3 regions of the Limnobacter sp. UBA3528 genome follow, and region 1 is predicted to be linked to each of the others. Evidence: predicted binding sites of a transcription regulator. Region 1 holds the regulator's gene; each other region holds the start of a gene.

The links. The regulator sigma-54, encoded in region 1, starts transcription at its own class of promoters, with help from an activator protein. The targets are predictions, from matches to a motif close to TGGCANGNAANCTGCTTT.
Region 2: the regulator sigma-54 is predicted to act here: its motif matches at 3,056-3,073, upstream of prpB (methylisocitrate lyase).
Region 3: the regulator sigma-54 is predicted to act here: its motif matches at 4,229-4,246, upstream of nirB (nitrite reductase large subunit NirB).

What each region holds. Positions count from the first base shown of each region.
Region 1 covers NZ_DFOZ01000032.1:42,745-48,568, forward strand. The annotation lists gene lptB (LPS export ABC transporter ATP-binding protein) at 1-471, shown strand, start outside; gene B4N58_RS10070 (RNA polymerase factor sigma-54) at 484-2,004, shown strand; gene hpf (ribosome hibernation-promoting factor, HPF/YfiA family) at 2,045-2,374, shown strand; gene B4N58_RS10080 (PTS sugar transporter subunit IIA) at 2,485-2,955, shown strand; gene hprK (HPr(Ser) kinase/phosphatase) at 2,960-3,943, shown strand; gene rapZ (RNase adapter RapZ) at 3,936-4,805, shown strand; gene mutY (A/G-specific adenine glycosylase) at 4,758-5,824, opposite strand, start outside.
Region 2 covers NZ_DFOZ01000022.1:22-5,845, forward strand. The annotation lists gene B4N58_RS06140 (helix-turn-helix domain-containing protein) at 42-833, opposite strand; gene arfB (alternative ribosome rescue aminoacyl-tRNA hydrolase ArfB) at 900-1,307, opposite strand; gene prpR (propionate catabolism operon regulatory protein PrpR) at 1,312-2,907, opposite strand; gene prpB (methylisocitrate lyase) at 3,102-3,983, shown strand; gene prpC (bifunctional 2-methylcitrate synthase/citrate synthase) at 4,041-5,201, shown strand; gene acnD (Fe/S-dependent 2-methylisocitrate dehydratase AcnD) at 5,205-5,824, shown strand, end outside.
Region 3 covers NZ_DFOZ01000028.1:11,590-17,413, forward strand. The annotation lists gene B4N58_RS07995 (nitrate reductase) at 1-1,241, opposite strand, end outside; gene nirD (nitrite reductase small subunit NirD) at 1,248-1,619, opposite strand; gene nirB (nitrite reductase large subunit NirB) at 1,619-4,075, opposite strand; gene tsaD (tRNA (adenosine(37)-N6)-threonylcarbamoyltransferase complex transferase subunit TsaD) at 4,415-5,512, shown strand; partial or broken gene B4N58_RS08015 (hypothetical protein) at 5,715-5,824, opposite strand, start outside.

The DNA.
Region 1 (5,824 bases):
GAGGCGAGCATCTTCCGCCGCCTCACCGTGGAGCAGAACATCATGGCGATCCTGGAAACGCGCAAGAACCTGAGCAAGGCGGAGCGCAAGGAGCAGCTGGAGAAACTGCTGCAGGAATTCCACATCGACCATATCCGCGACAGCATGGGCATGAGCCTGTCCGGCGGCGAGCGCCGGCGCGCGGAGATCGCCCGGGGCCTGGCCACGGACCCGGATTTTATTCTGCTGGATGAGCCCTTCGCCGGGGTCGACCCGATCTCCGTGAACGACATCAAGAGCATCATCCGCCACCTCAAGGACCGCGGCATCGGCGTGCTGATCACCGACCACAATGTACGGGAAACCCTGGGCATTTGTGATCGTGCCTACATCATCAGCGCGGGCCGCGTGCTGGCCTCGGGCAGTCCCGAGCAAATTGTGAAAAACGACGATGTACGCCGCGTGTACCTCGGCGAACACTTCCGTATGTAAAGCTGAATCTCCATGAAACAATCCCTTCAGCTTAAAGTCTCGCAAAACCTCACGCTCACGCCTCAGTTGCAGCAATCCATTCGCTTGCTGCAATTGTCCACACTGGAGTTGCAGCAGGAAATTCAACAAGCGCTGGCTGAAAACCCACTGCTGGAGTTGGCTGACGAAGAGGCCGTGGAAGGCGAGCGCACCCTGAGCCTGGACAGCAGCAATGGCGAACTGCACGAGCCACAGGGCGACAGCTTTGAGGCCGATCCCGACCCCCGCAAAGCCAGCGAACCGGTCAGCGATCAGCAAGCTGAACAAGACAATCAAAGCGAAGAAATTGTTCAGCGCGAGACCATCGACTCCATCCAGGACAACTGGGAAGGCGACTGGCGCGACAACAGCGGCGCAGGTGCCGATGGCGATGAAGAAAAACCCGGCCTGCAACTGGCTGCGCCCGACAGCAGCCTGCACCAGCACCTGATCGACCAGCTGCGCATGACACAGGCCAGCGAACGTGACAAAAACCTGGTGCTTTGGCTGATTGACTACCTCAGCGACGATGGCTACCTGACTGTTGAACTTGAAGACCTGTGGGAAACCCTGCAGGACGAGCCCGACCTGGAGTTTGAAGAACTCAGCGCGGCCTTGCGCCTGCTGCAAAGTTTTGACCCACCCGGCGTGGGTGCCCGCAATGCAGCCGAATGCCTGCTGCTGCAACTGGCCCAGCGCAAAGACATTACTTGCCAGCCAAACCTGTACAGCAACTGTCAGCACATTATTCGCGACCACTTGGGTTTATTGGCCCAACGCGACTTCACCAAGCTGAAAAAAGCATTGAACGTCGACGAGGACATGCTAAAAACATGTCATCAAATCATTCGTTCACTCGAGCCGTTTCCCGGTGCGCGTTTTCGACGCATCGACGATGACCATGTGGTGCCCGACGTGATCGTGAAAAAACTGAGTGGACAGTGGCATGTGCAACTGAACCCCGACGTGATGCCAAAAATCCGTATTAATGAAATGTATGCCTCCATCTTGCGATCACACCGTGGTCAAAGTGCGCAACTCAGTGCGCAATTACAAGAGGCTCGCTGGTTGTTAAAAAACGTTCAGCAGCGATTTGACACTATTTTACGGGTGAGCCAAGCCATCGTAGAACGGCAAATCGGCTACTTCAATCACGGCGAAATCGCAATGCAGCCCTTGGTTCTGAGGGAAATTGCCGATCTCTTGGGACTGCATGAATCGACCGTGTCAAGGGTTACCACGCAAAAATATATGTTGACGCCCTATGGGTTGGTTGAGCTAAAGTATTTCTTCGGAAGTCATGTTTCCACCGACTCGGGTGGTCAGGCTTCCAGCACAGCAATACGTGCACTCATCAAGCAACTGATTTCTGCGGAGGACGCCAAGCAGCCGATATCTGACAGCCAAATCGCCGACCTACTCGGTCAACAGGGCATCGTGGTCGCAAGACGCACGGTCGCTAAATACCGGGAATCACTGAAAATACCCCCGGTGAACATGCGCAAGTCGCTTTAAATTTAAAGCTTCCCCCCGCAGCAACGAAAGGAGATACCTTATGAACTTGAACATCAATGGTCATCATCTGGAAGTTACCCCAGCAATTCGAAACTACGTCATCGAAAAACTGGATCGGGTGAAAAGGCATTTTGATCACGTCATTGATGCATCGGTGACCATCTCGGTGGTCAAGCTGGTTCAAAGGGCAGATGTTACGCTGCACGTTCGCGGCAAAGACATTCACGCTGAAGCAAGTCATGAAAACCTCTACGCAGCCATTGATGCGCTGGCCGACAAACTGGATCGCCAGGTACTGCGTCACAAAGACAAACTAACCAATCACAATCACACACCGATCAAACACCAGGTGGTCGAAGAAGCCGAATAAACCTCTGTAATTTCAGGGAAAATCAAAAGGCGGACTTCCATCCGCCTTTTCTGTTTTTATGGCGTATAATCGGCCCCACGATTAGAAGCGGGTCTCAGGAATCAACAGCGATGAACTTGATCGCAAATCTACTGCCTCCATCCAACATTTTGCTGGATGCACAGGTCACCAGCAAAAAGCGCGTGTTTGAACAAGCCGGTTTGGTGTTTGAAAACAACCAGGGCATTGCTCGCTCCAAGGTTTTCGACAGCCTCTTTGCACGTGAACGCCTGGGTTCCACCGGACTTGGTCAACAAGTCGCTGTGCCGCATGGTCGCATCAAGGGCCTTCGCGAACCCATCGCTTCACTGGTTCGAGTTCAAGATCCAATTCCCTTCGACGCCCCTGACGGTCAACCCGTCAAACTGCTCATGTTTTTGCTGGTGCCAGAAAGCGCAAACCAGCATCATCTGGATATACTGTCTGAACTGGCTCAAATGCTGTCTGACAAGGATTTCCGTGAGAAACTCATGACTGAAGCAGACCCCGGCGCCATGCACCAGCTCATCGCCACCTGGGAGCCCTACCAACCCGCGAGTTAAGCCTGTGAAGCAACTGAAAGAACTGATCGAAGCCAACCGCAACAAACTCAAGCTTGACTGGCTGGCCGGTTTAAATGGTGGTGACCGCCACCTGGATCTTCAGTGTTTTGCATCTTCCGACCTCGTAGGCCACTTGAATACCATCCACCCTGGCCGCATTCAGGTGTTTGGTCGTCAGGAAATCGAATACTTCGCCCGCATCAGCGACGAACGCAAAAAACACCAAATCGACAAGCTAATCGAAGGCGATCCGCCCGCAATCATCGTGGCTGAATCGTTTCAGCCCCATACCCTACTGAAGGCCGCCTGCGACGAATCCAACATCCCCCTGCTGGCCACTCCATTGTCAGCCGCCGAAATCATCGATTTTCTGCGCGTGTACATCAACAAATGGTTAGCCCCCACCACCATGATGCACGGCGTGTTCATGGATGTGCTTGGCATGGGCGTGCTTATTTGTGGCGAGTCGGGTTTGGGCAAAAGCGAGTTGGGCCTGGAACTGATTTCTCGCGGGCACGGCTTGGTGGCAGACGATGTGGTCGAATTCTCGCGCGTAGCCCCCAACCTGATCGAAGGGCGCTGCCCTGAACTGATTCGCAACCTGATGGAAGTGCGCGGCGTGGGCCTGCTCGACATCAAGGCTATTTTTGGTGAAACCGCCGTACGCCGGAAAATGCGATTGAAGCTGATCGTACATCTGGTTCGTAAAGCCTCGCTAGAATTGCACCAGGAACGATTGGTAACCGAGCAACAATTCCAGGAAGTGCTGGGGCTGCCGATTCGCAAAGCCATATTGCCAGTGGCTGCGGGCCGCAACCTGGCCGTGTTGCTGGAAGCTGCGGTGCGCAACACCATCTTGCAAATGCGGGGTATCAACACACTCGACGAATTCATGGTTCGTCAACAAAAAGCCATGCTCACTGAACTGGGCGGCATTGACCACCTACAGGTTGACCCCGACACTGAAACGGACATCGGCCATGATTAACATGAAAGTGGTATTGGTCACCGGCCTTTCAGGCTCGGGCAAATCAGTCGCCATTCGCGCGCTGGAAGACTCCCACTTTTACTGTGTCGACAACTTGCCGCCTTCTTTCATACCGCAAGTCATCCAGCGCTTGTCCTCCGAGGGCATCACGCAAATTGCGATTGCAGCCGACGCCCGCACTGGACGAGACATTATCGATGTTCCCCAAATTATTCAGGCCCTGAAAGCCGACGGAACCGATGTTCGCATTCTGTTTCTGGATGCCGACGATGAAACCCTGATCACCCGCTACTCTGAAAGCCGCCGCCGTCACCCCATGAGCGCACGCCTTGGCGAGCAAGCCACCGTGCAAGAATGTGTTGATGCGGAACGAGAGTCGCTTGAGCCCCTGAGAAACATTGCAAGCTGTATCGACACCTCTGCCCTGCAGCCCATTGTACTGCGGCGATGGGTGCTTGAAACCGTAGAAGAAGAATCGGCCAAACTTACATTGGTGTTTGAAACCTTCGGTTTTAAAAAAGGCCTGCCCAGCGATGCAGACCTGGTGTTTGATGTGCGCTGCCTGAGTAACCCGTATTACGACAAAAGCCTGCGTCCACTGACCGGGAAAGACACAGAAGTACAACGGTACATTCAAGCCGACAATCGCAGCGACCCGCTGATCAGCGATATCGAAACCTATTTGAGAAAATGGTTGCCCTCGTATTTGAATGAGCAGCGCAGCTACGTGACCGTGGCCATTGGTTGCACCGGCGGTCAACACCGCTCGGTGTATGTGGCCGAAACACTGGCCAAGCGTTTTACCAACCAGCCTTTAACCGAGATCGAGAGCGTTTTGTTGCGGCACCGCAGCCTGGGCTAAAGCTCTCGATTGCTCCAACAATTTGTGCACAATTTTCGGCACGGGCTTTTCACTAACCACATGACAACCAATCCACACGCCGGGCACCTTCACACGCAACAATTTAAAGTGCATTTTGCGGTGGGTTAATTCATGCACCAACCAAGGCTGACCTTGCAACGCGTGCAACTGATGCTCAAGTTCAACACGGTGGGCCTGCAAGCCATAGCGCTCAACCCACACAGCTGCGATTCGGGTTAAGTTGTCAAAATCGTCTGCAAAACCGCCCTGGCTACCACAGGCCTCAAAAGGTGTAGTCCACAGGCCCTGCCAAACTCCTTTGCCTGTTTGCAGTTCCAGCAACACCGCGCCACGCTCGTCTTCCACAATCATGCTGACAAAATGCAATTCAGGCCGGGCTTTTTTGGGTTTCGGTGTGGGCAACAACCCGACCATGCCCTTTTGCAAAGCCACACAACTTTGCATCAATGGGCAAGCTGAACATGCAGGGTTGCGCGGCACACAGCATGTGGCCCCAAGGTCCATCAAGGCTTGGTTGTAAACACCGGGCTGCTGTTCTGGCACATTGGCCTGTGCAATAGCCCACAAGGTTTTCTTGATGGTGGTTTGCTCCGGGTACCCCTCGATGCCGTAATACCTGCAAAACACACGTTTCACATTGCCGTCCAGAATGGGAGCCTGCACACCATATGCCAGCGATGCAATTGCACCTGCCGTGGACTGACCAATGCCGGGCAAACTTTCAAGCTCGGCCACCGTGCGCGGGAATTGCCCTCCAAAACGGGCCACCACCTGCTTGGCACAGGCATGTAAATTACGCGCACGGGTGTAATAGCCCAAACCGGCCCACAACTGCATCACATCCTGCTCCGGGGCGCCAGCCAGGTCGGCTACAGTCGGGTAAGCCTGCAAAAAACGGGTGTAGTACGCCAGCACGGTCGTTACCTGGGTTTGCTGCAACATCACTTCGCTCAGCCACACCTTGTAAGCATCGCCGGTGTGCTGCCAAGGCAAGGTTT
Region 2 (5,824 bases), on a different contig from region 1:
CAATCATGCGACAACTCCTTTTAAAACGAGGAGCTTGAAGTTTATTCGGAGGAGGTTTGGGTTTTCTTGTACAAAACGGACATTTTCAGAAAGCTGGCCGGTGTGGCCCCCGCGAAGTTCTTGAACTCTCGAATGAAATGCGATTGATCGTAATAAAACTGCGGCCATACCGGCCATGGAGAGCAAGTGCTCAACTGTTGAAGCGTGGCCTGAAACCGGGTAACCCGAGCAAACTCTTTGGGCGACAAGCCCAGATGAAGTTGACTGATTCGTCGCAATTGGCGTGGAGAAACACCAAGATCACCGAAATTCGGATCCAACGCGGAGTGAATGAAACGAAGCAAGCGGGGATCTAGTTTGGGGTGCTTCAAATAAACAAGCAATGCTGCAGCAACACCTTCAGTTCGCGCCAGAAAATTGTTTCCTTGACTCAGGGTCTTTTGAAGATGCTCAATCACCAAGGGTTGAAGCATTTCATGGGCGTTGACATGGCAATCTGGATTCAACCATTCACCCAGGGGTGCCTTGATCAAGCCCTGATAACCCAGGGCCGAAAATCGAATTCCAAAATATTTTACGGGTCCAGAAATCGGGAATTCAATCGGCGAAAGAAAGGGTGTCACGATAAAAGCATCTGACAACTCATCGAGATTGAAAATCAGATCGACACAGTTGTCGGGCACGCTTCGATACACATATTCACCCCAACCCACTGTCAGTTGCCAAAAGCTGTCGACCCAACAATTGACTGGTGAACTTGCCGGGCAAACCTGATACTTTCCATTTTCCGTGACTTGCCCCTGCAAGGCCGGGTGAGTGTGATCAATCGACACCGCGACTCCAGTTCGAAATAACTTTCCACGCCCACTATAGCGCGAAAGAACTGCATGTAAAAACGGTCAATCCTGTACCTTGCCACGCAGCGCCTTGACCTGCCCTCGAATGTTTTTACTTGCCAGTCTGCGACGCTTTGAGCCCAAAGTTGGGCGGGTCTCACGGCGGACCTTGACGGGCTTGGCCACCTCGGCAATCAATTCGTTCAAGCGCGCAAGGGCGTCTACGCGATTTTGCTCCTGGCTACGCGTGGTTTGCGCTTTGATGACAATAACGCCTTCTTTGGTCAAACGCTGGTCCTGCAGAGCAAGCAATTTTTCTTTGATAAATTCAGGCAAAGACGATGAACGAATGTCAAAACGCAAATGAATGGCACTGGACACTTTGTTGACGTTTTGGCCACCCGCACCTTGGGCACGAATGGCTGTGAATTCAACATCGGATTCGGTCAGGATGGGTGGTGAATATGACATGGTACTAAACGCTTTTACCCAAGCGCCAAACAGTTGATCTGCTAATTCCCAAACCTTCAGCCACTTTATTGACTTCGCCACCAACCACCTTGAGTGCCTCACGGACAATCTCAGCCCGCCCATGCTTGGGCGCCCTGCTGTATGCCAAGGCCAATGCATTCATCGAGTCTATTGGGCCAGGCAAATCTTTCAACTGCCCGGGTGACAGGGCTGAATTTTGTGAGTCAACCATTAAATCTGGAAACCAGGTAGGCCAGCTCGACAGATCACTTTCTTGCAACATCATGACTGCCGCCCTGCGGCACACATTTTTTAATTGACGAATATTGCCCGGCCAAGGCAATGACTGAAGAATAGGCAGGGCCAGATGAAGAAACTCGTCGAATCTGGATTTGCTGACTCGCACTGGCGTGGTTCTCAAAAAGTATCCCGCCAATTCGGCAATGTCTTCGGTGCGTTCTCGCAAGGGCGGTATATGGATCAACATTTCATTCAGGCGGAAATACAGGTCTTCGCGAAAACGCCCTTCTTCTACCGCTTGCTGCAAGTTCACATTGCTGGCTGCAAGCAGTCGAAAATCAACTTTGCGTGGTGAAGCAGACCCAATGCGGCGCACGGTGCTGTCCTCGAGAATACGCAATAAACGCGTTTGAAAAGCCAAAGGCATGTCGCCAATTTCGTCGAGAAACACGGTGCCGCCTTGCGCGCTCTCAAACATGCCGGCTCGCCCTCCTTTTACGGCCCCTGAAAACGCACCCTCTTCATAGCCAAACAACTCGCTTTCCAAAAGGCTTTCAGTCAAAGATGCGCAATTAATGGCCACAAACGGTTTACCTGCACGTGGACTGGACGTGTGAATGGATTGGGCCACCAGTTCTTTGCCCACGCCAGTTTTACCTTGAATAAGCACTGAAAAATCGATGCTGCCACACAGGCGAATCGTGTTGCGCAGCTTTTCTACGGCCTTGCTGTTGCCGATCAAATCTTGCTCGTTGTGATACGTGTAGGCCTGGCTGTTTCGACGCACTCCGCCCAAGGCCTTGGCACTGGCCAGACGTATGGCTTCCTCAAAGGCCTTGACAACGCCTTGGCGGGAGTAAATCAAAATGGCTTCCAGCCCCATTTCCTGTGCAATTTCAGTGACCAAACCTGAACCAACCACCACCTTGACACCCAACTGGGCTAATTCCCGTACCGCGCGGCGCGCGTCTTCAGGTGTGCGATAAGTTCGGGTGTTCAAAGGCACATCGAACGCCCGTGCAAATTGTTCAAGCTCCTCGAAGGAATGCTCGTAACTGACCAATCCCACCGCTGCGGACGCTTTTCTGGCAGAGGCCAATGCTTGCATCACATCAAAACCATCGGTGCGGATGATCACCAAGGGGGCCTCAAGCTGATTTTGCAAGAATGCGCCATTGGAACCTGCGGCGATGAAGACATCGGCCGTGTCGGTGTAATAGCGGTTGCGTGCGTAAGCCAAGGCATCTTCATAGGCCTTGGGAACCAGCTCAATATTGGCTGAACCGGCATAGTCACGGGCAATTTCCCTTAGGGTACCCGCCAGTGCACTGATGCTGAACACTACGATTCTAGGTTTCATTTAAAACAAGACTTGTTCTTTTAAAACATTGAGAGGTTTTATTTTAAACAACAATGTTTCAATTGAACACAATAATATTATATACATTACCTTAATTATTCTTATAAAAATATTGATTTAAAAAGATTTTATAAACAATTTAATCAACTGGCATGAACCCTGCACTACCAAAAACATACAACAAGGAGAACACCATGACCCAAAATTCCGCAGGCGCCCGTTTCCGCCAGGCAGTGAAAGACGAACAACCTTTGCAAGTAATCGGCGCAATCAACGCCAACCACGCATTGCTGGCCAAGCGCGCTGGATTTAAAGCCATTTACCTGAGCGGCGGCGGTGTAGCGGCTGGTTCGCTGGGCCTGCCCGACTTGGGTATTTCTGGCCTGGACGACGTGTTGACCGATGTGCGTCGCATTACCGATGTGTGCGACACCCCCTTGCTGGTCGACGTTGACACAGGCTTCGGTTCATCAGCGTTCAACATTGCCCGCACCACCAAAGCCATGATGAAAGCCGGTGCTGCTGCCATGCACATTGAAGATCAAGTGGGTGCCAAGCGCTGCGGCCACCGCCCCGGCAAGGCGATTGTGACCCAAGCAGAAATGGTCGACCGCATCAAGGCAGCAGTTGACGCACGCGGTTCAGACGATTTCGTAATCATGGCCCGTACCGACGCGCTGGCCGTGGAAGGTTTGCAATCGGCCATTGACCGGGCTTGCGCCTGCGTGGAAGCTGGTGCTGACATGATTTTCCCGGAAGCCATGACCGAACTGAGCATGTATCAGCAGTTTGTAGATGCGGTGAAGGTGCCTATATTGGCCAACATCACCGAGTTTGGCTCAACGCCCCTGTTCACCACCGAAGAATTGAAAGGCGCAGGCGTGGGTCTGGTGTTGTACCCACTAAGCGCATTCCGTGCCATGAACAAGGCAGCACAGAATGTGTATGAAGCAGTTCGCCGCGACGGTACCCAGAAAAATGTACTGGACACCATGCAAACCCGCATGGAGCTGTATGACAGCATTGGCTACCACGATTTTGAGCAGAAGCTGGATGCCTTGTTTCAGCAGAAATGACTTCAATAAAACAACATAAACAATTGTTATAAAACATTATTTTGACAGGAGACAGAAATGTCTGAGCAACAAACAACAACCCCTGGCTTCAAACCCAAAAAATCAGTCGCCCTTTCAGGTACAGCCGCTGGCAACACTGCCCTGTGTACCGTAGGCCGCACAGGCAACGACTTGGCTTACCGTGGTTACGACATTCTGGACTTGGCAACCACCACCGAGTTTGAAGAAATTGCTTACCTGCTGGTGCACGGCAAGCTGCCCACAGTGGCTGAACTGGCTGGCTACAAACTAAAACTGAAGGCATTGCGCGGTATTCCCGCAGGCGTGAAGCAGGCGCTGGAAGCACTGCCCCCTTCAGCCCACCCCATGGATGTGATGCGCACCGGTGTTTCGGTACTGGGTTGCCTGCAACCTGAAAAAGACGACCACAACCACCCCGGCGCACGCGACATTGCCGACAAGCTGATGGCCAGCCTGGGCAGCATGCTGCTGTACTGGTACCACTACAGCCACAACGGCAAGCGCATTGAAGTGGAAACCGACGATGATTCAATTGGCGGCCACTTCCTGCACTTGCTGCATGGTGAAAAGCCTCGTGACAGCTGGGTTAGCGCCATGCACACCTCGCTGATTCTTTACGCAGAACACGAATTCAATGCATCAACATTCACCAGCCGCGTGGTGGCTGGCACGGGTTCTGACATGTATTCCGCCATTTGTGGCGGTATTGGTGCCCTGCGTGGCCCCAAGCATGGCGGCGCCAATGAAGTGGCCTTCGAAATTCAAAAGCGTTACGACAACCCCGATGAAGCGGAAGCCGATATTCGCGCCCGTGTTGAACGCAAGGAAGTAGTAATCGGCTTTGGCCACCCCGTGTACACCGTGAGCGACCCCCGTAACGTGGTGATCAAGAAAGTGGCGGAAGACTTGTCCAAAGAACAGAACAACATGAAGATGTACAACATTGCTGAACGTCTTGAGAGCACCATGTGGGAAATCAAGAAAATGTTCCCGAACCTGGACTGGTTCAGCGCAGTGAGCTACCACATGATGGGTGTACCCACCGCCATGTTCACCCCCCTGTTCGTGATTGCCCGTACTTCCGGCTGGAGCGCCCACGTGATCGAGCAGCGCATCGACGGCAAGATTATTCGCCCAAGCGCCAACTACACAGGCCCGGAAGATCAGAAATTTGTCCCCATCAAGGATCGCAAATAATCTATGAACACTCAATTTCGTAAAAATCTGCCCGGTACCCAGCTTGATTTCTTCGACGCCCAATCGGCTGTAGATGCAATCGAGCCTGGCGCCTGGGACAAGCTGCCCTACACCAGCAAGGTGTTGGCCGAGCAATTGGTACGCCGCTGCGAACCTGCTGCGCTGACTGACAGCCTGAAGCAATTGGTGTACCGCAAGCGCGACCTGGACTTTCCCTGGTACCCAGCGCGCGTGGTGTGCCACGACATTCTGGGTCAAACCGCTTTGGTGGATTTGGCTGGCCTGCGCAATGCAATCGCAGACGAAGGCGGAGACCCGTCGCTGGTGAACCCGGTGGTGCCAACTCAATTGATCGTAGACCATTCACTGGCGGTGGAATGTGGCGGTTTTGATCCCGACGCATTTCAGAAAAACCGCGACATTGAAGAACGTCGCAATGAAGACCGTTTTCACTTCATCAACTGGACCAAAACCGCATTCAAGAATGTGGATGTAATTCCGGCCGGCAACGGCATCATGCACCAAATCAATTTGGAGAAAATGTCTCCAGTGGTGCAGGTGCGCGATGGTGTAGCTTTTCCCGACACTTGCGTGGGCACAGACAGCCACACACCTCATGTGGA
Region 3 (5,824 bases), on a different contig from region 1:
GGGTTGGTGCAAGCCACCCACACCGCCTTGATTTTGCCCTGCTCCAATTGATCAAACATTTCAACTGCACTGGCGCCGGGCGTGGCACTAATTTGCTTCACCCCCCAAAATGCCGCCACTTCTGCCACGTGTGCCGGGTTGTTCAACTCCCGGTGTGCGGGCAGCAAGGTGGACAATCCACCCACTTCCCTGCCGCCCATGGCATTGGGTTGCCCGGTGAGGGAAAACGGACCAGAACCTTCTTTGCCAATTTGACCAGTGGCCAAATGCAGGGCAATCAGCGAGGTGTTTTTATCGGTTCCCGTGGTGGCCTGGTTCAACCCTTGGCAATACAGGGAGAGTGTCCTGTTGCTTTGGGCGAACCAGGTGGCAGCCAATACAATGTCTGCCTCGGGAACTCCACACACGCTGGAAGCGAGTTTTGGCGTGTAATCGGCCAGGCCTTTGGCGACAGCCTCGAAGCCTTCGGTGTGTTTGTTGATGTAAGCCATGTCCAGCCAGCCGTTTTGCATCATCACATGCAGCATGGCATTAAACAGCATCACGTCGGTGCCGGGCTGAATTTTCAAATGCAAATCAGCCATCAGCGCGGTGTCGGTGGCACGGGGGTCAACCACAATCAGTTTGTGACCAGGCTTGGCAGCACGCGCGGCTTCAAGCCTGCGATAGGCAATCGGGTGCGCATAGGCCATGTTGGAACCGGCGATGAACACACAATCAGCCAAGGCCAGGTCATCGTAATTGCAAGGCGGCGCGTCGGCACCCAAGGTGCGTTTATAACCGCTCACAGCACTGCTCATGCACAGGCGTGAATTGGTGTCGATGTTGTTGGTGCCAATCAAACCCTTGGCCAGTTTGTTGAACACGTAATAGTCTTCGGTCAGCAGTTGGCCGCTGATGTAAAACCCAACACTGTCGGGGCCGTACGTGGCAATCAACCGCGCAAATTCACGGGCGGTGAAATCAAGTGCGGTGCTCCAATCGGTGGCAGCCACTTGCTGGTCACGCTGAATGCGCAACAAAGGTTGGCTGGCACGCACTTGCCCATACACATTTGCAGCCGCCGTTTCAGCCAGCTTGCTGCCTTTGCTGCACAGCTTGCCCAGGTTGGCAGGGTGTGTTTCGTCGCCTTTCACATCAATAATTTTTCCCGCTTGCGTACGCACCACCACACCACAACCCACGCCACAATAAGGGCAGGTTGTTTTGGTGGTTTTAATGGTTTGCAGCAATTCGGTCATGGTGATTTAAATGCCGTGGTTTTTCACTTCGCTGGCTTTCAAGTGCACACGGCCATCCACCACCTGCACGGTGAACTTGGCAGTGCAACCTTCATCGGGTTCACGTGCACAACCATCGGCCAGGCCAATTTGCCAGTTGTGCAGGGGGCAAGTTACGGTGGTGCCATGAACGATGCCCTGGCTTAACGGGCCTTTTTTGTGTGGACATTCATCCAGCAGCGCAAACACCTGTTCTTCGCTGTTGCGAAAAATTGCGATGTCTTGCCCGGTAGGGCGGCGCACAATGCGTGACCCCAAGACCGGGATGTCTTCCACTGCGCATATGTCGATCCATTCCATTTGAATTTCCTTCTGTTCCTTAAGTAGTGATGCCGACATTAGACCACCTCCGCCAGTTTGATTGGAATGAACTGACGCAAATCAACCTGTGCTTCTTTGGGCTTGTGCCATGGGTCTTCCTCAATGGCCAGCGCGGCTTGCAGCTCGGCCCACAGGGCATCGCGATTGGCGACATCATCAACCACACGGGCCTTGGCGTGTTCAAGACCCACGCGCTCGAGATAATGCACTGTGCGCTCCAGGTACCAGCCTTCCTTGCGATACAGCTGCAGGAAAGCACCACTGACGGCCATCACTTCATCTGAGGTTTTGACACGGCACAGGAACTGGGCCACTTCGGTTTTAATGCCGCCGTTACCACCCACATAAATTTCCCAACCGGAATCAACACCGATCACGCCCACATCCTTGATGCCGCTTTCAGCGCAATTGCGCGGACAACCCGAGACAGCCAGTTTTACTTTGTGGGGCGCGTACATTTTGAACAAACCACGTTCAAGGTCTTTGCCCATCTGCGTGCTGTCTTGCGTGCCAAAACGGCACCATTCACTGCCCACACAGGTTTTAACGGTACGCAAACCTTTGGCATAGGCATGGCCGCTGGGCATGTCCAAATCTTTCCACACGTCTTGCAGGTCTTCTTTTTTCACGCCCAGCAAGTCGATGCGTTGGCCACCGGTGACCTTCACTGTTGGAATGTTGTACTTGTCGACCACATCGGCAATGCGACGCAATTCAGCCGCAGTGGTTTCGCCACCCCACATGCGAGGCACCACAGAATAGGTTTTGTCTTTCTGAATATTGGCGTGCGCGCGTTCATTGATAAAGCGGCTTTGTGGATCGTCCACAGCTTCGCCTGGCCAGGAACTGATGAGGTAATAATTCACCGCTGGGCGGCAGCTTGCGCAACCGTTGGGTGTGCGCCAGTTCATGGTCGCGAACACTTCTTCTTTGGTGGTTAAGTGGTGCTTGAAAATCGCATCGCGAACCACTTGGTGACCATGATCGGTACAGCCACACATGGGTTTTGTTTTGGGTGTGGCGGAATAATCGGCACCCGCAGTGCTCATCAAAATTTGCTCGCACAAACCGGTGCATGAACCGCAGCTTGCACTGGCTTTGGTGTGCTTGCGCACTTCTTCAATGGTGAACAGGCCCTTGGTTTTAATGGCCTGCACAATGGTGCCCTTGCACACGCCGTTGCAACCGCACACTTCATCCGTATCCAACATTTTGCTGGCCTGGCTTTGCCCCTCGTGGCCGGTGTCGCCAATGTTGTTCTGGCCGAACATCAGCTTCTCGCGAATCTCTTTGATGGCCTTGCCTTCACGCATCAGCTTGAAGTACCAGGATCCATCCACCGTGTCGCCGTACAGGCAGGCGCCCACCAGTTTGTCTTCCTTGATGACCAGTTTTTTGTACACGCCACCAATGGGGTCGGAAAGCAGTAGCTCTTCGCAGCCTTCGCCACCCATGAAATTGCCAGCAGAAAACAGATCTACACCGGTGACTTTGAGCTTGGTTGACGTCACAGAGCCCTCGTAACGGCCAATGCCAAACTGAGCAAGGTGGTTGGCACACACCTTGGCCTGTTCAAACAAGGGGGCCACCAAACCATAGGCAACACCACGGTGGCTGGCGCATTCGCCCACAGAATAAATTTTGGGGTCGGTAATGGTTTGCATGGTGTCGTTAACCACAACACCTCGATTGCAGTGCAAACCGCTGCTAGCGGCCAATTTGTCGTTCGGGCGAATGCCCACCGCCATTACAACCAAGTCTGCGTCGTGCACTTCACCATCGGCAAATTCAATTTTGGCAACACGCCCATCAGCCCCGGCATGTAAGGCTTTGGTGTTTTTGGCCAGCAAGAATTTCAGGCCTTTGGTTTCAAGACTTTTTTGCAGCAAACCTGCTGCGGTGGGGTCAAGTTGGCGTTCCATCAACCAGGTGGGCAAATGCACCACGCTGACATCCATGCCTTGAATGGCCAGGCCGTTGGCGGCTTCCAGGCCCAGCAAACCGCCACCGATTACGATTGCTTTTTTGTAATGCTTGGCGGCCTCCAACATGGCTTCAGTGTCGGCAATGTCGCGGTAACCGATGACGCCAGGCAAAGTTGAACCAGGCACAGGCAGAATGAATGAATTGGAGCCCGTGGCCAGCAGCAAACGATCGTACGGAGCGGTGGTGCCGTCTGCGCATTTCACCACCCGTTTTACACGGTCAATTTCAGTGACCTCTCGGCCCACGTGCAGGGTAATGTTGTTGCTGGTGTACCAGTCCCAATCATTGAGCACGATTTCTTCGAATTTCTGCTCTCCAGCCAACACCGGCGAAAGCATGATCCGATTGTAATTGGGATGCGGCTCTGCGCCAAACACGGTGATTTCATACAAGTCAGGTGCAAGCTTGATTAGCTCCTCAACCACCCGGATACCGGCCATGCCGTTACCAATTACCACCAGCTTCTGTTTTTTGACGGACATCAGCATACTATTTTTCCCAAATTACCCAAAAAAAAACGGCCCCCGGCTGCACGAAGCAGCACGGACGCCGTTGTCCAACTCCCTTGGCCACTTTCGCAACCTTGGGAGACCTGTCAATCCACCTGCAGATCGCCGCCGTTGACGACCTACGCACGTGTCAATGCAAGGGGCGTGCCAGCCAATTCAAGCGGTTTTTGCACCACAAAGAGGCTGATTCTGGCGAAATGGGGGAATATTGAACGGAAGGGCTGGCACCCAACTAGTGCAGCGCACCATTCTGTACAGAACATGGTGCTTGAAGTGAACAGGCTGCCGAATTCAGCAGGCCTGGGCTAAAATACGGCCTTGAATACGTTCTGGCTGCCCAAAGTGACCCCCGCTGCAATTGCCCCAAAAATAGTGCTAGGTTTTGAAAGTTCCTGTGACGAAACCGGCGTGGCGCTGTGCGCAACTGATGGCCGCATTTTAGGACAGGCCCTTTATTCCCAAATTGCCATGCACAAGGATTACGGTGGTGTGGTACCCGAACTGGCTTCGCGCGACCACATTCGCCGCTTGATTCCGTTGATGGACGACACTTTTGCGCAAGCAGGCATTTCAATGTCTGATGTTGATGCGATTGCAGTAACCACGGGGCCTGGCCTGCCTGGCGCCTTGATGGCGGGTTGCGCCTTCGCTTACAGCCTGGCCATGGGTTTGAACTTGCCAGTTATTCCGGTGCATCACCTCGAAGGTCATTTGCTGTCGCCCCTGCTTTCAGCCAACCCTCCCGCCTTTCCTTTCACGGCCTTGTTGGTCAGCGGCGGACACACGCAACTCATGGGCGTGGAAGGTTTGGGGCGTTATGCCTTGTTGGGTGAAACACTCGACGATGCGGCGGGTGAGGCCTTTGACAAAACAGCAAAAATGATCGGTCTGCCTTACCCTGGCGGCCCTGCCCTGTCGAAACTGGCTGAGAATGGCGACCCCGAACGCTTTAAGTTGCCCCGCCCCATGCTGCACAGCGGCGACTTCATGTTCAGTTTCTCTGGCTTGAAAACAGCAGTGCTGACCACGGCCATGAAGCTGGCGGACGTCAAGCAGCCTTCTGAAACCATGGTGATCAGCGACACCGACAAAGCCGACCTTGCGGCCAGCTTTCAAGCGGCAATTGTTGAAACCTTGGTCAAAAAGGCCCTCGCAGCCTGCCTTCAGCAAGACCACAAACGACTGGTGGTGGCTGGTGGGGTGGGAGCCAATAAATTGCTGCGAGAACAATTGGTGAAAGCAGCGCGCAAACGTGGTGTCGAGGTTTATTTCCCAGAACTTAGCCTGTGCACTGACAATGGCGCAATGATCGCGTTTGCGGGAGCCATGCAATTGGCTGAGAACCCAGCGCTGCTGGATGCTCGGGATTACGGCATGGTTACGCGACCACGGTGCGAGCTTGCAACGCGGGTTTAATTGTCAATTGGCGTGTGTGCTTGACCCACTCAGCGCGTCTATTTCACCCGCCAAGCTCGTCTTTGTCACCCACTCAGCGCGAATCCCAATCGCCTGCCAGAAAACCTGTTTATCCCTTTTTGAAGTCACACTGACTCAATCCGCTCGACAAAACTGAAGGTCGATCGGATTGTCAGCCTTCGGCCGATCGTGGCGTGTGAATTCAAACGGGCAGGTTTTCTTGAAGGCATGCCGATCGGGACACCGCTGCTGATTGGGCCAACTCGGCAGTGGGATTGCTTGGGGCGCACTTCAAGAAAACCGCCCCGTTTG